DNA from 3 places in the Synechococcus sp. CC9616 genome. Region 1 is predicted to be linked to each of the others. Evidence: predicted binding sites of a transcription regulator. Region 1 holds the regulator's gene; each other region holds the start of a gene.

Region 1 (7,527 bases):
CCTGAAATGGCGGTCATCGGCGCCGTTGCTCTTTTGGTGTTCGGTCCAAAGCGTTTGCCGGAACTTGGACGAACCCTTGGAAAAACCTTGAAGGGATTTCAGTCCGCTTCCAAGGAGTTCGAGCGCGAGATCAACAAAGCGATGGCCGACCCCGAGGTCATCGAAGCTGAGTCCTCCGAAGCATCGGAGCATCCATCCTCGGATCGTTGAGCTTCAAGCCATGTCCAATCGGTTGAGATTGGTCGTGGGCCTCGGGAATCCCGGCGGCAAGTACCAGGGGACACGCCACAACATCGGCTTCATGGCCCTGGAGCTTCTGGCTGAGAAGAACGGCTTTCAGTTTCGCCATCAATCCAAATTGCACGGTCTCACTGCCGATGTCGGCATTGGTGATCAGCGTTTGCGTTTGTTGATGCCTCAGACCTTCATGAATGACAGTGGTCGCTCGATCAGAGCGGCACTCGACTGGTTCGATCTGGTTCCGGATCAGCTGCTCGTTCTCGTGGACGACATGGATCTACCCCTCGGTCGCCTGCGGTTGAGAGCCAAGGGCAGTGCAGGTGGTCATAACGGTCTGCGCAGCACGATCCAACATCTGAGCACTGAGATGTTTCCAAGACTGCGGATCGGAATTGGTGCTCCTGCTGAGAATCCCACCGAACGGAAGGCTCGCACTGTCTCCCATGTGCTCGGTAGCTTCGGAAAAGATGAGCAGGGGACGGTCAAACAGGTGCTGAATGAAGTGCTCGATGGATTGCAGCTGATCCAGCGGGTCGGCATTGAGCGAGCAGGGAACAGCATCAATGCCTTTCGCCCCGAGCATCACTCCGCGCAGCGATGACGGCACTTCCGGCGACCACAGCCCATCTCAGGGTTCTGAGGCAATGTTTTCTGGATCAATGCCTGGAAGGAGAGGTCATTGCCGGGGGGTTCCAGTGGCAGTTCAGCTGGTTTTTTGATCGTGGAGAACTCACCGTTGAACCGTCGCTTGGACGGGCCCTGATTCAGGACGCGTTGCGTCGCTTCCTGGTCCGGGCTGATTACCGATTGGAGCCTGGTGGTGACTATGTCTTCACCGTTCGCGCACGCTTCTGAGGGGTGCTTGCACCTGCCATGAACAGGTCAGGTTCAGATAAGCCTCCACCATCACCAAAGCTGCAACGGCATCGAGGGGAACCGGCGGCACTCTCAGTCCTTCGGGAAGGAGTCGGGTCAGACCCGTAGGTGGCCACAGCTGCCAGTACCGCTGACGGGCCTTCAAGGTTGTTCCGCGTTCATTGACCTGAACCAAAGTGGTGAGATCCTGCAGCGGCTCGATCCAGGTTTTGCTGCCCGTCCCATCTCCCATCACGATCATCTCCAGATCGCCGCGCTGCCTCCATTTGTTCAATGTGGTAAGCACGGCTTCAGGGACCAGCACATCACTGTCAAGCACCTGGGCTGAGTCGGTCGTCACTAGCACCAGGCCGCACTTGCTTCGGCCTGGATCGAAACCGACCACTCTTGTCATTGGGCGAGTTGAATCAACACCATCACCGGGTCAGCGCTCTCACTGGTGCGAGCCGCCACAACCTGGAGATTCACCGATCCGGATTCACGATTCACCAGCTGTTGTCCGAGCTGGCTGAGGGCATTGGGATCGAATTGCAGACCTTCAGTCAGCGAGCCCCGTCTCCTCACTTCGGCGAAAGCCGATGCAAGCAGAAGGTTCATGCTGGTCCGGATGGTGTCGGGTGATCGCTGGGCTGAGTCCAGAGTGGCGCTGGCCAACACTTCTCCCTGACGGGCGACGGTGCGATTGGGGCGGACATCAGGAATGGCGTAAACGATGCTCTCCCCTCGCAGCACGTTTGTTGCGGAGCGCATCGAAACCACCCAGGTTCCAGGTTTGCTGATCATTTTGCGGAGCCTCTCCACATCGCTTCGGGGGACAAGGATGATCTGCTTTTCAGGTTTGTCGCCAGGTAAAACCCGGCTGTAGGCCGTCAGATTCGCTTCACGCAGCAGGCGATCGATCACCTCTTTGGCCTGGCTGGGATTCTCCAGCTGCACCGTGGTCCTTGCCAGGGTCTGACCGCTGCTGAGAGCAACATCCCCTCGCCGCAAGGCGATCAGATTGCGTTCCAGCTGTTTGAGTTCATCCTCCCCAGCACTGATGCGATTGCGGACTGCCGCAAGCTCTGTTTCGGTGCGTCGAATATCGGCGTCACGCGCTGCGATGTCTTGACTAAGCCGATCCCGTTCGGCTTCCAGGGTTTGGCGTTGCGCCTGCAGTGGTTCCAGTTCTTCGCGTAGCTGAGCAGCCTTTTGCTTGGCTTCACCGAGTTTCGTCTCCACTTCCTGGGTTTGCGCACGGGCAGTGCGCCGGTCCTGTTCAGCGGAGGCGAGGGCGCTTCTGTTTTTTTCGAGTTCCGCCAGGTTGGCTTTGAGCTGTTGCCGGCTTTCGCTGAGCTTCTGCTGCAACGCATCGAGTTCAAACAAGCCGACGCGCAGCTGTCGACTGACCAGCAGCATCAGGCCGAGGGAGAGGGCACTGATCAGGCTGCCGGTGAGCACGGTGATGACCACGGCCGTACGGCGTGGTCGCATGTTGAACAAGCTGAGCCGGGCTTTGCCGACCCGGCTACCAAGTCGATCTCCGAGGGTGGAGAGCACCCCACCGAGGACGAGCAGCGACAGGATGAGAAGCCAGCCGCTCACCGGCTCCTCCCTGCTTGCATGAACGGTTCAGCTGAACCGCTTGGCCAGAGCGATTGGATCCAGCACTGTGATCTTCTTGCGATCAATCTGCACCAATCCGGATTGGCGCAAGTCTCCCAGCAGGCGGGTGATTGTGACGCGGGTTGATCCGATCGCTTCGGCGATCGCCTGGTGGGAGAGGCGCAGATCGATCGTGATGCCCATGTCATCGGGCACGCCGAAATCACGGCAGAGCACTAGCAGAAAACTCACCAAACGGGAGGACATGTCCCGGTGCGTGAGTGTTTCAATCATCGTTTCCGTCTGAAGAATCCGACTGGAAAGGCCTTGTAGCAGTCGCAGGCCAACGGCGGTGTCTGCCTCGATTGCAGTGCGAACGGATGCGGCCGGCGCCGTCACCATCTCAACGCGGGTAAAGGCAACAGCGTGATAAAAGCGGTCGGACCGGTGTCCCGTCAGCAGTGAGAGCACCCCGAACAGACTGTTTTCCCGAAGCAAGGCCACGGTGATCTCTTCTCCGGACTCATAAACGCGAGACAAGCGCACCGCACCACGGCGGATCAGATATACCCGTTCTGCTGGATCGCCAGGAAAAAAAATCGTTTTATTGCGTTCCACCAGTTCGCTGCTGGCACCGTCGAGATCGCGGATCACATCAAGCAGTGAACGGCTCGATGGAGCCTGGGACCCCATTGTCGAAGGGGGCACGGTTGGGGAGTAACGGGTGAAACCACTGCTGGCTGCATTCATGGTTTCGCCGCTGTCCCGTGCTGACTATCAGGAAGCTAAGGATCGACGAAGGTTCATCCTGTAACAGTCATTACTATTTCCCGGCCGCGCTCCAGGCTCATCAGGTTCTGACATCGGCGTAGGCCTGCCTCTGGGCGGTGAACAGCTGCTGTAAGCCGGGTTCAGCAAGATCCAGGAGCTGATTGAGTTGCCCCCGGCTGAACGGAGCTCGTTCGGCTGTGCCCTGAATTTCAAGCAGCCGCCCGTCAGATGCCATCACCACATTTAGATCCACCTCAGCCCGACTGTCCTCGCTGTAATCAAGGTCGAGCAGGCCTCTCCCGTCGACAAGACCGACTGATACAGCTGCCACCTGGTTGATCAATGGATCGCGTTCCAGCAGGCCCTGTTGGAGCAGAGCATCCGTGGCTTGACGCAGTGCCAGCCAGGCTCCGGTGATGGCCGCTGTTCTGGTGCCGGCATCCGCCTGAATCACATCGCAGTCAATCAACAGGCTGCGCTCGCCAAGGGCCTGCATGTCCACAACGGCACGAAGACTTCGAGCGATCAGACGCTGGATTTCCTGGGTGCGACCCGACAGCTTCATGAGTTCTCTCGGCTGGCGCTCAGGAGTGGAGCCAGGCAGAAGCCGGTACTCAGCGGAAACCCATCCCAGTCCCTCTCCCATACGCCAGCGGGGCACCTTGTCCTCAAGACAGACGCTGCAAAGCACCGACGTCTGCCCCGTCTGAACGATCAGCGAGCTGAGCGCAAATCCCATGGGATTCCAGCTGACGCTGAAGGGTCTCAAGTCGTTGATGTTGCGGCCGTCTCGGCGAGAAGCAGGGTGATCACTCATGGAATGATTCGACAGCACACCACAGGTGGTGTCAATGGGCTTGATCCTTGTGATCTCGCCGCTACATTCAAGGTCTTCCCGGGTATCCGGTTGACCATCACCTCGATGACCGCCAGCCTGAAATCCACGCGCACCCCATCAGCGGAGCTTCCAAGCCAGAGCTCTCTGGCAAGAGAACAAGCCGCTTTGCTGCCTCTGGCGACGGTTCCCTCGAGGGTGCCCCTGCATCTTGTTGAGCCTGAAGGTCAGCTGCAGGTGCACACCGCTCCGTATCGGGGCAGCTTTTCAACGGTGTTCAGTCAGGCGATGCGTGCAGCTGGGCTCGGCAGTCGTGTTCTGATTGCGCAATTTCTCAAGGGCGGAGTACAGCAGGGGCCTGGCGGCTGCGTCAATCTCTGCGGTGGTTTGGCCTGGTTGCGGCCTGACGTTCAGGCCTGCCTATCTGAAGCCGGTGTCGAGCAGGCCAGGCCTGCGGTGGAAGCCGTCTGGAACGACTGTCGTCATCACTTGATGCAAGGCGATCTCGACCAACTGGTGCTTGATGAACTGGGTCTTGCTGTGGCACTGGGTTACCTCGATGAACAGGAGTTGGTCGACTCCCTGAAGCAGCGGCCTGGTTCGATGGATGTGATCATCACTGGGCCCGCCATCCCAGCCAGCGTGATGTCGATGGCGGATCAGGTCACTGAATTGCGACGAGGTTTCTGATGCTGAAATGCGATCGCTGGATCACTGAGCAAGCTGCTGAAGGAATGATCACTCCCTTTCAAAAGGGTTTGGTGCGTCATCTCGATCCCGAAAATCGTGAGCGTCCCGTTCTCAGCTTTGGCTGCTCCTCCTACGGCTACGACCTCAGGCTTTCACCGCAGGAGTTCATGATTTTCCGGCACGTCCCCGGCACTGTGATGAACCCAAAGCGCTTCAATCCGGCCAACCTTGAGCCGACCCCTCTGCATGAGGACGAGGATGGCAGCTACTTCATCCTTCCGGCTCACTCCTATGGCCTTGGAGTGGCACTGGAGAAGCTGCGGGTTCCTCCCAACATCACAGTGATCTGTCTCGGGAAGAGCACCTATGCACGGCTTGGAATCATTGTGAATACCACCCCGGCTGAAGCCAGCTGGGAAGGGCACCTCACTCTCGAATTCAGTAACAGTTCTGGCGCTGATTGCCGTATTTATGCCAGTGAAGGCATCTGTCAGTTGCTGTTCTTCGAAGGTGATCCCTGCGACACCACGTACAGCGACCGCGCTGGCAAATATCAGCATCAACCTGAAAAGGTCACACTGGCCAGGGTTTGAACCCCCTCCAATCGCGTTTGATTGAAAGGGACTGTGTGTTATTCGCCGACCAAAATATTGTCTTCACTCAAAGGTGTGCTGTTCGGTAGATCGGCAATGATTCCTCCTTGGTTTTTATTGCAAAATCCTTTTGAGTTTCCGTTCCCATCTACATAAACATCTCCCTTGGGCTCGAAATAAATAAGATCAATCCCCTCGGCTGATGCCTTTTTAAATTCTTTTTTGTTGGTTGCGATAGCGATATCGGGCTCATAATCTTTCTCCTCTTCAAGAGTGTCAACAAGATTCTCAAGCGATTGACTTGTCAGTGTTTCTTTTTTATCGAGATTCGCGATTAATGGGTCATCGTTCATCGTTGCTGTTCTTGTCGACAAAGCCCGTCTCAGAATCATTGGTGTCGATGTAAAGCTCTCCCTTTGGCTTGTAGTAGACAAAATCGTGATCTTCTTTGGCAATCTTGTTGAGGTCCTTTTTGGAGTCTGCAACGCCAACATCCGGGTTTCCGCCGAGTTCTTGAAGGACGGAGTTGGTGATAATTGGATTAAAGAAAATCTGATCTGCAATGATGATTTGATCGCCTTCTTTGGTGTCGAAGTCCACCACTTGATCGGCTTTGCTCTTGGCGAAGGGCTCGTCACCAGAGAAGTAGAAGCGATCGGCGCCAGCATTGCCTTCGAGTCTGTCTTTGCCGTCACCATTGAGGCTTGGTTTGAGCAAACCGGTTAAGGCGCCAGCCGAGCCCGGTGCAGACGACTCTTCTCGTACCAGGCCGCAAATTCAGGTGACCAGCTCAGCAAGTGCGGCCACATCAGATCACAGAGCTGACGAATCTCCAGCTGGGCATCGAGCTTTGCCCTCAGATCCATGAAGTGCAGAAACGCCCTCAGGCTGAAACTCACCACAAAGTGCTGGCGGTAATCGAACGGCAGGATGCCCCGGGCATGCTCCTCGGCAAAACCCGCTTGCAGCAGATCGCGGTAACGCTCGGCGGCTGCCTGGCAGTGCTTCAGATCCAGCTGTCTTTGGTCATCTGTGTAGGCATATTTTTTGCCTTGCCGGTCTCGGTAGTCGCCAATCGGCCGCAGATAGAACACCTCTTCCAGGTCGAGGTTTCCATCGGCGGCTCGGCAGATGCGCTCGCCGGTGTAACGCATCGATTGCACATCGAAGCTGACGCCCACCCTGTGGGTGCGGGCCTGTTGCATCACCGAGTGGGGAAACCAGCCAACGTTCAACACGATTTGGGCATGTTCAAGAGGACCGTAGTGGCCCCGCTCTCCAGATAAAAGTCGCTTGATGCAGATCTCTCCAGCTCGCTGCTCATCGGGCCAGTTCTCACGATCTCCGGCGACAAATCCCTCGCTGTAGTCCTGGTGCATGGCGGCATAGACGCACTGCTGGGGATTGGGAGTTGCAGCGATCAGATCGACCCGGAAACGATCCATGGAGTTGCCGATACGTCTCTGCCGTGATCATGGCGGCCAGGAGCCGGCCACGCTCGTCAGCCGTGGCTTCGAGGGCCGGTGGTCGTTCCGGTTGTTGCCAGATCACTGCTACGAACTGGGCTGACACTGCCCATGCCCTGCAGACCAGGGAGAGCTTTGTCCAGGATCAAGGCTTCGCTGATGGCTTTGAGATCCTCTGGCTGCCTAAGGCCGATCGAGCGACCGCGTGGTGTGCCATCGGGGCCGAACAGATCAAGTTGCGGAATGCCGTTGACGTCGTAGCGGTCCACGAGGTCCTGCCAGCGCGGGTTGTCGACATTCACCATCACAACGTCCAACTTGCCTTGCGTGCTCCTTTCCAGGGAGAGCATTGCGGGTGCCATGGCCCGGCATGCCTGGCACCAGTCCGCATAAAACTCGATCACCGTCGGGCGGCCGTTGGTCAGGGCGACGTCCGGTTCCAGAGATCTCCCTGCCAGCTGTTCAAGAGGTG
Region 2 (7,527 bases), 1.3 Mb from region 1:
TCTCGCATTCCAGTCGTTTCATCCACTGATAACAGCGATGGCTGAGGTGAGACCCCTGGGGGAGCAGCCGTTCGTGACGACTGCAGGCCGGCGTTGTGGTTCCGATGGGGGTCAGTGCGTGACGAAACCGCTCACAGGTGATGCAGACCATCAGGGAACGACTGGGGCGTAAATGCCTGTTTTCGATTGGAGGCCAGGGCTGTGGATTGCGAGAACTGAAGGCCAAGAGCCAATTGAGCTGTGCGTACAGATGTACTAGTTCATTCAGGTGTTGGCGTCAAGCGCAGCTGCCATGAAAATGGGTTCATGACAGATTCCCGACCCACCCTCCAGTTCGAGCTGGATGTGGATGCCATTCGGTTGCTCCATCGCTCGGTTCGCTTTCATCTCGAGAAGTGGCCTGGAGGTCCTGATCCCCAGGAACAGGAGGATCTTCATCGGCTGCAGACGTTGCTCTATGCGGCTTTGCTGGAGTGTTCGTTTGAGCAGGATGGAGAGCGTTAAACCCCTTTACGGCTTTTCGTTCAGGCCGGACATTGATCAGTGGTCGAACTACAACGGGTGAAGAGCAGGAGCCGTGGTGTCGCAGGATCACAAGAGCATCGCTTCATCCGAATCCCAGCGCTGGGACGCTGTTGATGCCTGGTTTGAGTGCATCACCCAGTGCTCTGTGGATGGCGCAGACGATTGCATCTCCAGTTGCGTGAGAACCCACCTGGGAGAGGAACAGGAGCTGTGGCAGAGCAGTCTCTGCATGTGAGCCGTGACCATTTGGATCGTTCTTGTGGTCCTGGTTCTGATGCTGTCCCTGCTTGGTTGGCGTTGGAATCAGCTGGAGATTGAGAACCTGCGTCGCCGCTCAACGCGGATGGTGAAGGGGATTCGCCATCGACGACGTTTGTTTCGCTAGTGCCGATTCGTCAGGACACGTCATGAGGAATATTGGGAACTCATTGGCCTGGATTGGTTTGTTTTTTCTGGAAAAAATGATGTGATTGGAACGATGTTCTCAATGAGAGATCCTCTCGGCTGCACCAGTGAAAGAGGATCTGAATCCTCATTGGCGGTCATTCTGAGAAGCATCGCTTTCGATGGCATGTGATCTTTCGTGCCGTCTGCTTGGTGAGAGTTCTCTCAGGATTGCTTCACGCTCGGCTCAGTTAATAAACCTGATGTTTGGCTGAAATGAAGGGTGTTATGGAAAGTCTTCGCTTTCATCGCAAGCATCCAGGCCGGTTTGCATTGCTGCGCCTGCGTGATGCTGGTGTGTGGATTCTCTATCCATGGCTGCTGACAGAACTGGCTTTGCCCATGCAGCCGGATGAAATGGCGTTGCAGCCATTGATTTTACGGGTTTTGGTTTATCTCCCCTGCTGGGTTTTTGGGCTCGGGATCTGCAGCTCTGGCGGACTCATCGGTGTGAAATCTTTGCGGCAGGGTAAAGAGCCGCTGCTGTCTGTCTTTGTTGTGGGAATGTCGCTATTGACCTGGATCCTGTTTCTTGAAAAACTGTCAACCTCGAACCATCTTTTTCAGTTTGTCACCTCTGAATGGATGTTGAGATGACGTCTTTAATAGATATTCAGGAGACGAAGCGCTTGTATATCCAGCGTACGAAATTGCCAATGATTGGTACTGGTTCGAAGGTCGGCCCAACGAAGTCAAAGTAATCCCTGTGCTTGATGATGAGCCCATCGCTGCCGAAAACAAGACGTGTTGCTCCTGGATAAATGAATTCAATACCCTTGATCTTCAGTCCCATTCGCCATTCGATGAAGGCGACATTATTTTCAATCGCAACGCACCCTGTTTCAAGAAAAACATCGTCACAACGTTGCATGAGGCTCTGCTGCGCTCGGATGTAGGACTCAACGCCGGATGTTGTTTGTGTTGGGTCAATGAACTCAACATTGTGAGCGTATATGGCCTTCCATTGCTCAGCTGTGGGTGCTGCTATCCCGTAAGGCTTCGTGAACAGTTCGCGGATTTTCTGTGCATCCAGCGGCGGCGTCAGCATGGTTCAAAGTTGGCGTTGACGGGTGGGCCTCCCTGGGGAGGTGCAACACAACCATCGCTCAGAGTGGTGGTTTCCGTGGGTGGTTGTTGTTCACGTTCTGGCTCTGTCTGAATTGGCTTCGGTGCGGCGTCCTGGAAGCGTGGTTCCTCAACTGTCTGGAGTTCACGTTGTTGACTCTGCAACAAGGGTATGGTCAGCCCGAAACCAAGGCCCAATAGGGAACCAGCAGTTGCAAACAGGCATCGACGCGTCCATTTGGACTTGACCTGATTTTTCTGAACTTGCTGTGCAAATTTAAAAATCAACCCCTATCTGTCCAGAGACAGTGTTGTTCGATGCTGGTGTACTCATGCTCTGGTAAGTGGATTGAAATTTCAACGATGTGAACAGGTTGGTCTGTGTTGATGGGATGAATTTGAAGGTTGCGGCGAAAGAGTTGGAAGGCTTCACCTCGGATGCGAAATTTGCTCTGAACTGATTTGCTACACCGAAATGGAACCATGGTGTGGGTTTCCAGCCGAAATCAACCCCGAAGAAAGCACCTCCGTAGCTGTTTCCGCAGTACTCATTGCTCGAGCAATCGTTTCCTCCACCGATCCACTCCAGTGAGGGACCTGTTTTGATGCTCAGTGTAGTTGTGTCGGATTTGATCAGTGGGAATCCCACACCGACGGAGGCGACGAAATCGTTGACTCCAGAGTCTTTTAAGTAATCGTAGTTATAATTTGTTAACGTGTAAGCGGTGATATTAGAACTTACAAACCTGTCGTAGGAGAGTGAAAGATTTCCTTTCTTGGTTTTGATTTCGGGGTCTTTGTCTTTGTCGTCGTTGCGGCTGTAGTTGATTCCGCCCGACAGCACGAAGATCTGATCAGCGTCTTTGTATCGGGTTGAAGCGCTGATGTTTCCGCTGAAGCTTCCATCACCATCGCTGTCGTTGCCGTTGAATCCTCCGCTGATGCTGCTTTTCCAAAGTGGGTCTGGTTCAGGAACCTTGATTGATGCCACGTCGATTTCGAGTCGTCCAAGGACTGGACTGATCAGAACGCGCACGTCATCGGTGCTTTCGCTTTCGAGCAACTCACCACTGACGACGTCTCCATTCACAAGGGTGAACTTCACCGTCTCGGCTATCGCAGAGGCCGCGCCTGTGAGGGAGAGCGCCCCGAGGACGCACATCTGAACCACGTATTTGAAGGGGAGCATCAGCAGATCAACTGAAAAAACCTTTGGATTGGAGCCAAATGCCAATGGCGATGAGAGGTGCCAGGCCAGCCACGAGGACTGTGATCTTCATCCTCAGGGGAGAAACCTGGCGTTCGCTTTGTTTCAGGGCCAAGGCTGAAGGGCGGGCATTGGATATTAATTGCCAGTGAAGATTAAATCCCCTCGGCGTGTTGTCGAATGATCCATGCGGTTGCTGCTCTCTGGCTTTGCCAGGCCTGGAGGAGCTGTTTGGCCAGGGTTTGCAACTGAACTGGATCCATGGTGGATTCAATCGCCCTGGTCAGGCGCTCCTGCTCGAATTGCTGTGAGACCGTCAGCTGAATTCCATCTGGCATGGGAGGGCAGTCGCTGCTGAGTCTTTATGGCCGGGTCGCTCCAACTGAATCGTCACAGTTGTGACAGCTCTGTCCCTCTGTCAGGCGATCCAGATGAGCGGCTAGATAAAGAAGTGTTGTGGACTGTTCGCACTTGAAGCTGATGTGCGTCTATAAGTGTTATGTAGCAACAGCTACTAAACGTTCACTCTGCCATCGGCAGAGCGCAGTTCGACCAACGCCATGGAACGGGGACGTTGGTCTTTCTTCGGATCTGAACATGACCACACTTCTCTACCGGGGTCAGAGCTACGAGCAAGGCTCTCTCGCAACCTCTCAGTTGCGGTACGACCGCGGTATTTACGGTGACCGCCAGAAGGATGCGTGCAGTCATCCTGTCCTCACTTATCGGGGCTGCACCTACACCGCTGGTCAGTCCGATACCTTTTCTTCAGGCGGCAATTTCCATTATCGCGGGGTGTCCTACAGCCGCTGAGTTCAGAGCTCGTATTCCTCCTCGAAGCGTTCGATCAGTCCGCGGTACAAGGCCAGCGTGCCTTCGGTTTCCTCGCAGAAACCGTCGGTGATGTAGGTCGCCTGCAGGTGGATGACGGCTGCTCGGACCTGTGCGAAAGCATCCAGATATTCGCCCTGGATGTCTTCGTCACGAATGTCGTTGATCAATGCCGTGAAGAGCTCCACCTTGCGTTTTGCGGCAGCGATATCCGCTTCCATGTCCTTGTTGAGTTTGCGCCGCTTTCTTGGCATCTCTCTTGCCGGGTCAGGGGCTGACACTACGGGAAGGGGGCTTGCTCATCGCTCCTGTTTCAGTTCCCTTCACCTGAAAATGACTCTCCGGCCAGGGCTTTGCTGCTTAATCTTTGGCCCATTGCCTGTCGTCATATGAATCCAACCCTTCGTGGCGTTGTCTACGTTTCCGTCTGGGTGGTGATCTGGGGAACGGTTGCCTCCCTCATGGATTGGTTGCTGCTCGCCGGGGAGGTTTATGGCACCGGATCGTCTGGACAAGCGGTCACCTTCATTGCCTATGCGGCCGCCACCGTGGTTCTGGCAACGCGTTTCTCAAATCGCTTCCTCACGTCCGGAGTCAACGATGGAAACAGCGATGGAAACGATGGGTCCGATCCCGATTGATCAGCCGTCGGGCCTGGTGAGAAAGGCGATCGGAATGGAAAACGTCAGGATTTTGTGGGGGTCTCCAGGAAAGATCGCCAGACAAGCCACTTCGCGATCGGCGTGGGCTTCCCGGGACTTGAGCACAAAATCCGTGGCGTCCTCGATGCTCCACATCGGTTGCTCATCCTGCCTGCGTTCGTCGCGGTAGGCCTGCCAGATCTCTGTGAAGGCCTCGGCGTCCTGCCCGGAGCGAGCCTCTTCGAGGGCGGAATCGAGACCGATTTCGTCGAAGCGTTGAAAAAAACGCTGCATCAAGGGGTGGCCGATGGTGGGCGAGGCCTTCACCATCGAATTGATCGTCCCCACGGCAGACACCATCAACCGCGGTTTGGTTCTGCGGGCGTCGATGACACCCACAGGGAGTGAAAGATCCCAGCGAGGATGTCCGCTGACCGCGCAAGCCAGATCAAACAGGCCAAGAGCGCATTGCTGAACAAGGCTTTGGACCTTTTGTTGATCCATGTTGTGACCCTAAAGAGGCTTTTGGTGTCGCGGATTCCCTCCGATCAAGGGTCGCTGTTGCCAGGATTCACTGGTCCGACACCTGCTCGATGTCCCTGGTTCAGATCTACCTGGATGCCGTGACCCATCAGGTCATCACAAGTGAGGAACTGGCCTATGTGGCGGGTAACCATGATGACTTCGATCGAACCGAACGGAAACTGTCTGCCCGGCTCGAACATCTGATCAGCTGCGGCAGCATCAGCGTTGGGTTGCGCTGAAGATTTTGTCGATGCGGTTCGGGTGGTCGTTGATGTAACGGTTGAACTCCATCGCCAGGAGCCGAGCCTGAAAGGCATCCGTGGCGTAAAAGCAATTCTCGAGAGTGTTGTTATCGGGGGTTCTGAATCGAACCGTGTAAGGCCTGCGCGCGCTCATGAAAGCTTCGCTGTGGACTTTCAAACCATGGCCCAGGTTGTTCAAGAAAATCCGCAACTGTTGTTCATCTCCTGACCTAAAAGTTGCTTTTCAGGAGTTGACTAACCGAAGAAAAGGTGCCTCAGGGACTTCAACAAGCCACTTATGCCACGCTTTTCCCGACGGAAAATCGTTCTCTCTGCGCTTCCACCCATTGTGGAGTCTCTCGACTTGGATGTCTGATAGATCCCTCGGGCTTGCGCGTCAAGAGGCTGCTGACTCAGGGAAGGGCGACAACTCCCGACCAGCTCTGAAGAACATCAGGAGCTCCCTGGGTCAAGGACGAGACCGCAGAACCTGATCCAATTGCAATTCCGATCACCAATCCCATCGCGAAAAGGATGGTTCCTGTCATCACCGCTCGTTCGGAGGGTTGCATGGTTTCCGTGGATCCAGATCCAGAAACAGACTTACGGGCACTGTGCCGGGTTACCAGAGGATGTCTGCTTTTAGACATAAAGGTAGAAATACCTGCTGATCAATGCGTTACGCGACCGCTACGACAGCAGAAGACCAGGAGCTTTCCTGCAAGCATGAAAACGATCGACGAGCACATCCAGAAGGATCAAGAGGAATTTCTGAAGGCTCTGGCAGAGCACAACGACGGCAAGGTCCGTCACCTCACCGAAGAGCTTCAATGGCTTCTGGATCACAAGAAGCAGTTCCCCGACGACACGCACGATCCATCTCCGTTGGAGCTGTTCTGCGAACAAAATCCAGACGAGCCTGAATGTCTCGTTTATGACGACTGAGCTCTTTGATCGTCTGGGACGTCTGGCGTTGGCGTCCATGTTCATCGCAGCTGTGCCAGGAAAAATCAGCGATTTTGCTGGCACGGTTGCCGGCATCGCATCCAAAGGTGTCCCGGAGCCGGTGGCTTCTCTGATGTTGGCAGGGGCCATCGCCTTTCTTGTTCTGGGATCGATCCTTCTTGTCTTCGGTCGCACCACCCGTATCGGCGCGGCACTGCTTCTGATTTTCCTGGTGCCGACCACCCTCTTGTTTCACGCTTTTCCGCCTGACTCAGGACTGATTCGCAACGTCACCTTCGCTGGTGCCCTGCTTTTGGCGATCACCCGGCCTCGACTGTCCCGACCATGATCAAGCGTGTCGCCGTCAGTGGGGCGTCCGGCAAAACGGGTTACCGCGTTGTTGAGGAGCTGTTGGAAGAAGGGTTCGAGCCACGGCTGTTGCTGCGCCCGGATTCCGTGCTGCCCGATCAGCTCAGCAGCTGCCACCAGCATCGACTCAGCCTGTTTGATCAGCAGGCCCTCGATCAAGCTCTGCAGGGCGTTGATGCCCTGGTGATTGCAACGGGTGCTCGGCCGTCAGTCGACCTTTCCGGGCCGATGCGGGTGGATGCCTGGTCAGTGAAGTCCCAGGTGGAGAGCTGCAAAAGAGTTGGGGTGAGCCGGGTGATTCTGGTGAGCTCTCTCTGTGCCGGCCGCTGGAGACATCCACTCAACCTGTTTGGGCTGATCCTGGTGTGGAAACGGGTTGGTGAGCGAACTCTTGAAGCCAGTGGTCTGGACTGGACAGTGATTCGCCCCGGAGGCCTTTCAGAGCGCGAAGACAACGTGGCCGCTGAGGGCATCCGTTGGAGTGATGCTGACCAACAGGAGAGCAATTCGATCCCGAGGCGCTTGGTGGCCCGTTGTTGTGTCGAGGCCTTGCAAGTGCCTGCTTCGATCGGCCGCATCCTTGAAGTCACCAGTGATCCGGAACTGCCCCAGAGATCGATGCAACAGGCACTGGCCTGAGTATCGGCGGATCAGCTTGTCGATCGGGCTGTCTTGAAGAGCACGCTGGGCTGAACTGATCAGTCTTAAAAAAGCCCGCCTCATTAAAAATTCC
Region 3 (7,527 bases), 400 kb from region 1:
CCGGTGAACCTCGGATTCTTTGGGAAAGGCAACGCCAGCACAGCAGAGGCTCTGGAAGAACAGGTTCGAGCCGGTGCCTGTGGCCTGAAGCTGCATGAGGACTGGGGCACCACGCCAGCAGCAATCGATGCTTGTTTGTCCGTGGCTGATCGAATGGATGTGCAGGTGTGCATTCACACCGACACCCTGAATGAAGCCGGCTTCGTCGAAGACACGATCGCCGCCATCAAGGGACGGACGATCCACACCTTCCACACCGAAGGGGCTGGCGGTGGCCATGCCCCGGACATCATCAAGATCTGCGGGGAAGCGAACGTTCTTCCCAGCAGCACCAATCCCACCAGGCCCTACACCCGCAACACACTCGAGGAGCACCTCGACATGCTGATGGTGTGCCACCACCTCGACCCGAAGATTCCCGAGGACGTGGCCTTTGCTGAATCACGGATCCGCCGCGAAACCATTGCCGCCGAGGACATCCTCCATGACCTGGGAGCGTTCTCGATCATTGCCAGCGACTCACAGGCGATGGGCCGGGTGGGTGAGGTGATCACCCGCACCTTCCAGACCGCTCACAAGATGAAGGTTCAGCGCGGCGCGCTTCCGGAAGACAACGCACGCAACGACAACCATCGCCTCAAGCGCTACATCGCCAAGGTGACGATCAATCCAGCCCTGGCCCATGGCATCAGCAGCCAGGTGGGGTCCGTCGAAACCGGCAAGCTGGCGGATCTTGTGCTCTGGAAACCAGGCTTTTTCGGGATCCGACCGGACCTGGTCCTCAAGGGCGGCTCGATCGTCTGGGCTCAGATGGGCGATGCCAATGCCTCCATTCCCACGCCGGGGCCAGTCCACGGGCGTCCCATGTTCGGCGCCTTCGGCAAAGCCCTGGCCTCCAGTTGTCTCACCTTTGTGAGCCAGGCAGCGATGGACCAGGACATCCAACGTCAACTCGGGCTTGAACGGACCTGCATGGCGGTGCAGGACACACGGAGCATCGGGAAAAACGGCCTGAAACTTAATTCAGCATTGCCTTCCGTGAGTGTGGACCCGCAGACCTATGAGGTCTTCGCTGACGGAACGCTGCTCACCTGTGATCCCGCGGAGGAACTTCCGATGGCCCAGCGCTATCTGCTGCTTTGACCTCAAGGCACCTCTTTCAGGCCCGGCTCCACTTGCTCTAGCTGCTCCATGGTCAGGACGGAACGGAGCAGCAGCGTTAAGGGGTCGGAGCCGACACTGAAACTGCCGTTACCAGAAGGAGCCAGGGATGGTGTCGACGTGCGGCCGGCCAGATGTTTGTCGAAAAACAGCTTTGCCATTCCCCTGAGCTCAGTGCGAGCCAACGGCTGATCAGGTCCGGTGATCACTGGCGGCAGAGATGACGTGGCATCCAGAAACGAGAGATGGGTGCCGTTGTTCTGAACAGCCAAAACGGAACCCGGCTGTCGAATCGCGGTGAAAGGACTGAGCTGCTGCGACACCGGCGGTGCAAACACATCGTTCATGCCGGCGATGACCAACATCGGAACCTCCAACTGAGCCATGGAGGCACTGCTGAAGATGGGATTGGTCACCGGGTTCACCGCAACAGCCGCCTTGACGCGAGAGTCTCGAAAACTCGTGCGCTCCACCACCCGATTGGGAGCGGTGCACTGCCAGACGATCGCTGGATTCAGCACCACCGTGTTCGGATCATCGAGCTGACGGCATCCCTGCACGAGGTGTGGCCAATCGAGCGATGCCCCAGCCAGGGCGGTCACGGTGTATCCACCGAGGGACTGACCGAGAACACCAACGCGCTTGGTATCCACACGGGTTCCCCAGCGCAGCTCTACCTGATCAATCAGTTCGCTGACGGTGGTTGGTTGGCGATACCAGGCATTCGCAGGGGGAATGGCTCCTTTTCCCTCGATCGCTGCAGTCACCGTGTCTGCACTGGTGAAAGGCAAGTTGAGAGCTGCTACGGCATAGCCGTGACTGGCAAGCGTCTCACCGACGTACAGCAGCGCATTCATGTCGGTGTTCAAACCAGGAACGAGAACCACCAAGGGCGCCTTGCTGTCAGCCGTTGCGGTGGTTGGCAGATAAAGCGCGGACTTGATGCTCTTGGCGACACGACCCGCGAACGTGAACGGCAGCTGCTGAAATCCGATGCTTCCTTTCACAGCCGCCAAGTTGAGATCAGGTCCGCTGGCAGGTGATCCAGACAGTCCCGACAACCGCTCAAAGAGCTTGTTCTGAAGGTTGTAATCCTGCCTGAGTGTGCGCAGAAGAGAGGTCAATGCGCCAACCTTGATCGGGAGGTTCGGTAAGGGATAGGCCTCCAGCACAGGGATGATGCGAAGGCTTCCAGATGTTGAGGCTCCGAGAATCAAGGCGGAGGTGAGCGCATTCTCCGCAACCTTCGATGGCTGATTGATCAGCTTCGCAAGTTGCTGGATGGTTCGTTGACCCAGCGCTGTTCCGAGGTAATCCGAAGCCATCACGGCATTCACCGGAGCTGACTGGTTCAGGGCCCCGCGCAGCGCCTTTTGCTCGGATGGCTTCAGTAAACGGAGGGCCTCGCGCAGTTCAGGAGCGGGAGGATCACCCGCTGCAAAAACGGCAAGCTCTGAAATCGATAGGGACCGTTCGAATTCACCCAACTGGAAACTGATTCGCTCTGCACACAGGGCAGGTGCAGCGAGTGCAAACAGGCCAATCACTGCCAGAAATGAACGCTTCATGACATCGACACAGTTGTGGGGACCCTAAAAACAGCTCGCGAATGTGTCATCCGACTGTGAGAGGACTCCATGCCGTCGACGGTTCAAGCGACTGATCAGCCGTTCGGTAGCTGTTGCAACCTGCAACTATCGTTCAGCACTTTTTGATGTGATCGAGACTTCGACTGGTGATGTTCACTCAGTACCGGCCGACACAGGGATATGACGAATACTTTTGTCGAAAACGCTTGGCACCCCGGGCCGATCTGGAGCCGCTGCTCTCCACCCTCGGCCAACTCGGTCTGTCGGAACTGAATCGATCCCATGCATCCGCCAGCCATCTTCTGCGCCGGCTGGGCGCAACTTTTCGACTGAATGACAGCGGGCGACTGGGCGGAGAACGAATCCTTCCGTTCGATCCTTTGCCACGGCTGATTCATCGCAACGACTGGTCAACGCTCGAGCAAGGCCTGTTTCAACGCCTCGAAGCCATTGACCTGTTTCTGAACGACGTCTACGGAGACCAACACATCCTCAATGACGGCGTCATCCCCCGTGAAGACGTGGAAAGTTCCCAAGGATGGCGACCCCAGATGAAGGGCATCCAGTTACCGCTTAATCGCTGGTGTCATATCTCAGGCCTGGATCTTATTCGCGATGGCGAGGGCACATGGAGGGTTCTGGAGGACAACCTTCGATGCCCATCGGGCGTCGCCTACTTCCTCGAGAACCGACGGGTGATGAAACGGCTGTTTCCAAGTCTGTTTCGAACGCGAACGGTTCAACCGATCGACGACTACCCCTCACACCTCCTGAGAACTCTGCAGGACCTCGCACCATGGAGTGATGCACCCAAGGTTGTCTTGCTGACCCCTGGGGTCTTCAATAGTGCCTATTTCGAACACAGTTATCTCGCTCAACAGATGGGGATCAGCCTCGTCGAAGGCAGAGATTTGATGTGTGAAAACGGCCGTGTCTGGATGCGCAGCACAGCTGGACTGGAAGCAGTGGATGTGATCTACAGACGGATCGACGATGACTTCCTCGATCCAACTGTGTTTCGCCGTGACTCAATGCTGGGTGTTCCGGGAATGATGGAGATCATGCGAAACGGACGGCTTGCCATCGCCAACGCTCCTGGAACAGGCGTTGCCGACGACAAACTGATCTATGCCTATCTACCGACAATCATTCGTTATTACATGGATCAAGAACCAATTATCGAAAATGTTCCAACATACTTATGTTCAAAACAAGATGATCGGAATTACGTCCTCGAGCATTTAAAGGAACTTGTGGTCAAATCCGTAGCAGAAGCGGGTGGCTATGGCATGTTGATTGGCCCACATGCATCATCAGAAGAAATCGAGAGCTTTGTCGCAAAGATAAAAGCTAATCCTCGTAATTTCATTGCACAGCCCACATTGCAATTATCCACTGTTCCCTCACTTAGCAATGGTGAATTGTATCCCTGCCATGTTGATCTACGACCCTATGTCTTACGCGGACGCAACAACTGGGTGAGCCCGGGCGGCTTGACGCGTGTCGCTTTGAAACGTGGATCCTTGGTTGTTAACTCCTCTCAGGGTGGTGGCTGTAAAGACACCTGGGTCGTCAGCGACAGTCAAGAGGCCGCATTGTGCTGAGCCGAGTTGCGGACTCTTTGTATTGGATCAATCGTTACGTTGAAAGAGCGGAAAACATCTCGCGTTTTCTTGAAGTCAGTGAGTCAATGGCTCTGGACTGTCCACCAGGAAGTGCCGAACCATGGTTGCCCTTGATCGATGCCAATGGAGATCGAGATTTTTTTGACCAACGCTATCCCAATGGTTCACCAGGTGATGTGATGACATTTCTGCTCTTGGATCGGGATAATTCCAACAGCATTGTGAGTTGCATCGACAATGCCAGAGAAAACGCAAGACAAATCCGAGATGTGATCACCACGGAGATGTGGGAACAGCTCAACGATCTCTACTGGACTGTTCAAGATGGTGAAGCCTTGTGGCAGGAGCCAGATCAAGAACAGTTGCGGATCATTCGGCGCGGTTGTCAGCTTTTTTATGGGATTACAGATGTCACGCTGAGCCGAGATCAGGCCTGGCTATTCAGTCAACTTGGTCGCCTCATTGAGCGAGCCGACAAAACATCCAGAATCCTCGATGTGAAGTATTTCTTGCTTCTCCCAACACCAACAGAGGTTGGTGGTGTTCTGGACGAGCTGCAGTGGATTTCACTTCTGCGCACAGCAGATGCTTATCAGATGTACCGGCAGAGCGTGCAGCAATCAATCACACCAGCGTCCGTCGCTCGATTTCTACTTTTAGACCCTATTTTCCCAAGATCTGTGCGCTTCTGTCTTCAGGAGATCAACGACACATTGCGACAGATTCAACAACAGCCACGATCAGGTCCCCCAGATGATCTGGAATGCTTGCACGGTCAGCTGCTGGCGAAGTGGAGTTATGTACGCATCGATCTGTTGATCAAAAATGGGCTGCATGAAGCGATCGACCAACTTCAGAGCGATCTCAACCAACTCCACCAACTGATTCACGACAACTACTTCGTTGTCACGGATTTCGGCTCCGTTCCCAGTGATCCCTCATGCGCGCTCAGCTAGTCCATCGCCTGACCTACACCTATGACGCCCATGTGAGCCTTGGTGAACAGCGGCTGTGTTTACGTCCAAGAGGACAAGGCCATCAGCGCTTGATTGAGCATCGCCTGACAGTCACTCCACAACCGTCCCACAGTCATGACCTTCTTGCTGCGAGTGGCGATGCCATCCAGCGTGTGCGGTTTCTTGCTACCACCGATCAACTCAAGATCGAGGCCAGCAGCCTGGTGGAAACCATCTCATCAGCACCCCTGCTGGACTGCTTCAACGGATTGGAACCTCCGCTTCCCTATCCAAAAGGTCAACTGAATTCAGATCTACAAGGAGCTTTGGCGGGCTGGCTTCCGAACGGACAGCACGACCCATCTGCCGTTGAGTTAGCGCAGGACGCACTGATGGGAAGCAACCAACAGGCCATTCCCTTCCTGCAACAGCTGATGGAGATGATTCAGGATCGCGTCAAGTACACCAAACGCCATGTTGGCCCAGCATGGCCAGCAGGTCGAACGCTGAGGGAGCGCGTGGGCTCATGCAGGGATTTGGCATGGCTCATGGTCGAGTCCTGCAGAACCGTGGGATTACCGGCTCGCTTCGTCAGCGGATATCACCTGGCCGATCCAGCACCGGACAACTACGACCTGCATGCCTGGGCTGAGGTTTATCTCCCGGGCGCTGGATGGCGGGGATTTGATCCGAGCGCAGGCCAGGAAATCAACGATCGTTACATCGTCTTGGCGACATCATCAAAACCAGTCTTAACAGCAGCTGTCAGTGGGACATTCAGTGGGCCCCCTGGTACAAAAAGTGAGCTGATCTGGTCGATCAAGGCAACGGTTGATGGTGGCCAAGCAACGCCATCGTTAACTACAACCGCTCAAGCCGCTTGAAGCTCAGGCCAGAGCTGTGGCTTTGGAGCTGATACAGATGTAACGGCCATCAGCGCAGGAATATCGGCACTGTTGTAAACACGGAATTCATCAACCAATGACACCCCAGGCTCACGCACGGCTTGATTGAGAACGACAGAGCCATCGGGATCAGAGATCGAACGATGAAAAGTGCCGGGTGGGATGCGAAGAATATCTCCACCGCTGTCCAAACGGACGATATGAAACGGGTCGGACCAGGCCAGATTCACCAGATAAAACGTGCGACCCCCACTTGCAGCCAGAAGATTGTCTTCTTGGTGCGGATGAAGATAGAACTGCCAAGCTCCAGTCTTGGGGTCGTCAGGAGGGCTGACTGCGGGCCCGGAGTGCACAACAAGGTCCCTGGCGTTGGATGAACCCACCGTCACATCGAAAAATCTGACGGCTGGAGTATCCCGGAAACGCTTGCATGGCAAACGTTCAAACATTGATTTAACCCGTAAAACCAGAACCGAAAACTCTTTAGAGAACAATCCTCAAGAAGGCCGTCGTCGTTGCGACGGTTTTCACACGAAACTGGTCTGATGACATTTCAAAGATGCCCGAGCGACCCGTGACCATCAGGCGACGCTCCTTTTTGCTCGGCACAGGACTGACAGCCCTAGGCCTGACTGGCGACAACCTCGGGGCATCCCCTGCCGAAGCGCAGGAAACGCCACGGTCGTGTCGTCCTGAGGATCCCCTGCAAGCGTTGAAACAGGGCAACGAACGCTTTGCTGCCGTTTGGCAAAGCAAGAACAGGGCTTCAACAGCAGACGAGAGGGCCAAGGTGATGGCCAGCATGTGGCTCCACAACTGCTTTCTGCCATCAAGCGTTTTAGACGAAGGGCAGGCACCTTGGGCCACGATCCTCACCTGCGCGGATTCACGCGTCTCTCCGGAATGGGTTTTCGACGCTGCCCCCTCTGATCTGTTCGTCATCCGCAGCGCAGGCAACACGGCGTTTGACGAAGCCATTGCCTCGATGGAATACAGCGTTGATGTTCTTGAGACCCCGCTGATCATGGTGATGGGCCACAGTTCGTGTGGCGCAGTGGGTGCTGCTCGGAGCAACAGACCCCTGAGCCCACTGCTGGAGCGGCTCGTGGATCCAATCCGACGCTGTCTCAACCCGGAGGAAGACCTGGAGGCGTCGGTGAAACGCAATGCCTTAAATACGGCTCAGCAATTGACCAGGAAGAGTGAACTACTAAGAAAGGCAGTGTCCGAAAACAAACTCCGGATCGTTGTCAGTTATTTCAATATTGGCGATGGCATCGTGAACCTGGTC

The links. The regulator NtcA, encoded in region 1, controls nitrogen genes in cyanobacteria. The targets are predictions, from matches to a motif close to GTANCNNNNGNTAC.
Region 2: SYN9616_RS17205 (DUF4278 domain-containing protein) is a predicted target of NtcA. The motif match lies at 3,743-3,756, and genes of this name have one in related genera.
Region 3: SYN9616_RS0111285 (circularly permuted type 2 ATP-grasp protein) is a predicted target of NtcA. The motif match lies at 2,836-2,849, and genes of this name have one in related genera.

Annotation. Positions count from the first base shown of each region.
Region 1 covers NZ_KI911558.1:2,359,021-2,366,547, forward strand. Annotated here, with positions in the region: gene SYN9616_RS0113155 (TatA/E family twin arginine-targeting protein translocase) at 1-210, shown strand, start outside; gene pth (aminoacyl-tRNA hydrolase) at 221-841, shown strand; gene SYN9616_RS0113165 (DUF3146 family protein) at 838-1,095, shown strand; gene SYN9616_RS0113170 (resolvase) at 1,073-1,510, opposite strand; gene SYN9616_RS0113175 (DUF3084 domain-containing protein) at 1,507-2,700, opposite strand; gene ntcA (global nitrogen regulator NtcA) at 2,728-3,393, opposite strand; gene rph (ribonuclease PH) at 3,551-4,288, opposite strand; gene SYN9616_RS0113190 (cob(I)yrinic acid a,c-diamide adenosyltransferase) at 4,394-4,996, shown strand; gene dcd (dCTP deaminase) at 4,996-5,589, shown strand; gene SYN9616_RS0113200 (hypothetical protein) at 5,628-5,942, opposite strand; gene SYN9616_RS0113205 (calcium-binding protein) at 5,932-6,306, opposite strand; gene thyX (FAD-dependent thymidylate synthase) at 6,312-7,034, opposite strand; gene SYN9616_RS0113215 (thioredoxin domain-containing protein) at 7,091-7,527, opposite strand, start outside.
Region 2 covers NZ_KI911558.1:1,063,409-1,070,935, reverse strand. Annotated here, with positions in the region: gene SYN9616_RS17915 (hypothetical protein) at 1-172, shown strand, start outside; gene SYN9616_RS0106410 (hypothetical protein) at 307-504, shown strand; gene SYN9616_RS0106405 (hypothetical protein) at 581-760, shown strand; gene SYN9616_RS17210 (hypothetical protein) at 764-910, shown strand; gene SYN9616_RS0106395 (hypothetical protein) at 1,177-1,566, shown strand; gene SYN9616_RS0106390 (nuclear transport factor 2 family protein) at 1,583-2,017, opposite strand; gene SYN9616_RS0106380 (DUF481 domain-containing protein) at 2,312-3,097, opposite strand; gene SYN9616_RS0106375 (hypothetical protein) at 3,397-3,579, opposite strand; gene SYN9616_RS17205 (DUF4278 domain-containing protein) at 3,839-4,054, shown strand; gene SYN9616_RS0106370 (hypothetical protein) at 4,057-4,326, opposite strand; gene SYN9616_RS0106365 (hypothetical protein) at 4,462-4,713, shown strand; gene SYN9616_RS0106360 (hypothetical protein) at 4,714-5,217, opposite strand; gene SYN9616_RS17660 (hypothetical protein) at 5,307-5,477, shown strand; gene SYN9616_RS17655 (hypothetical protein) at 5,458-5,634, opposite strand; gene SYN9616_RS17200 (hypothetical protein) at 5,894-6,052, opposite strand; gene SYN9616_RS0106340 (CP12 domain-containing protein) at 6,207-6,425, shown strand; gene SYN9616_RS0106335 (DoxX family protein) at 6,415-6,774, shown strand; gene SYN9616_RS0106330 (SDR family oxidoreductase) at 6,771-7,433, shown strand.
Region 3 covers NZ_KI911558.1:1,963,328-1,970,854, forward strand. Annotated here, with positions in the region: gene ureC (urease subunit alpha) at 1-1,143, shown strand, start outside; gene SYN9616_RS0111280 (alpha/beta hydrolase) at 1,146-2,729, opposite strand; gene SYN9616_RS0111285 (circularly permuted type 2 ATP-grasp protein) at 2,900-4,354, shown strand; gene SYN9616_RS0111290 (alpha-E domain-containing protein) at 4,348-5,331, shown strand; gene SYN9616_RS0111295 (transglutaminase family protein) at 5,316-6,215, shown strand; gene SYN9616_RS0111300 (hypothetical protein) at 6,203-6,685, opposite strand; gene SYN9616_RS0111305 (carbonic anhydrase) at 6,796-7,527, shown strand, end outside.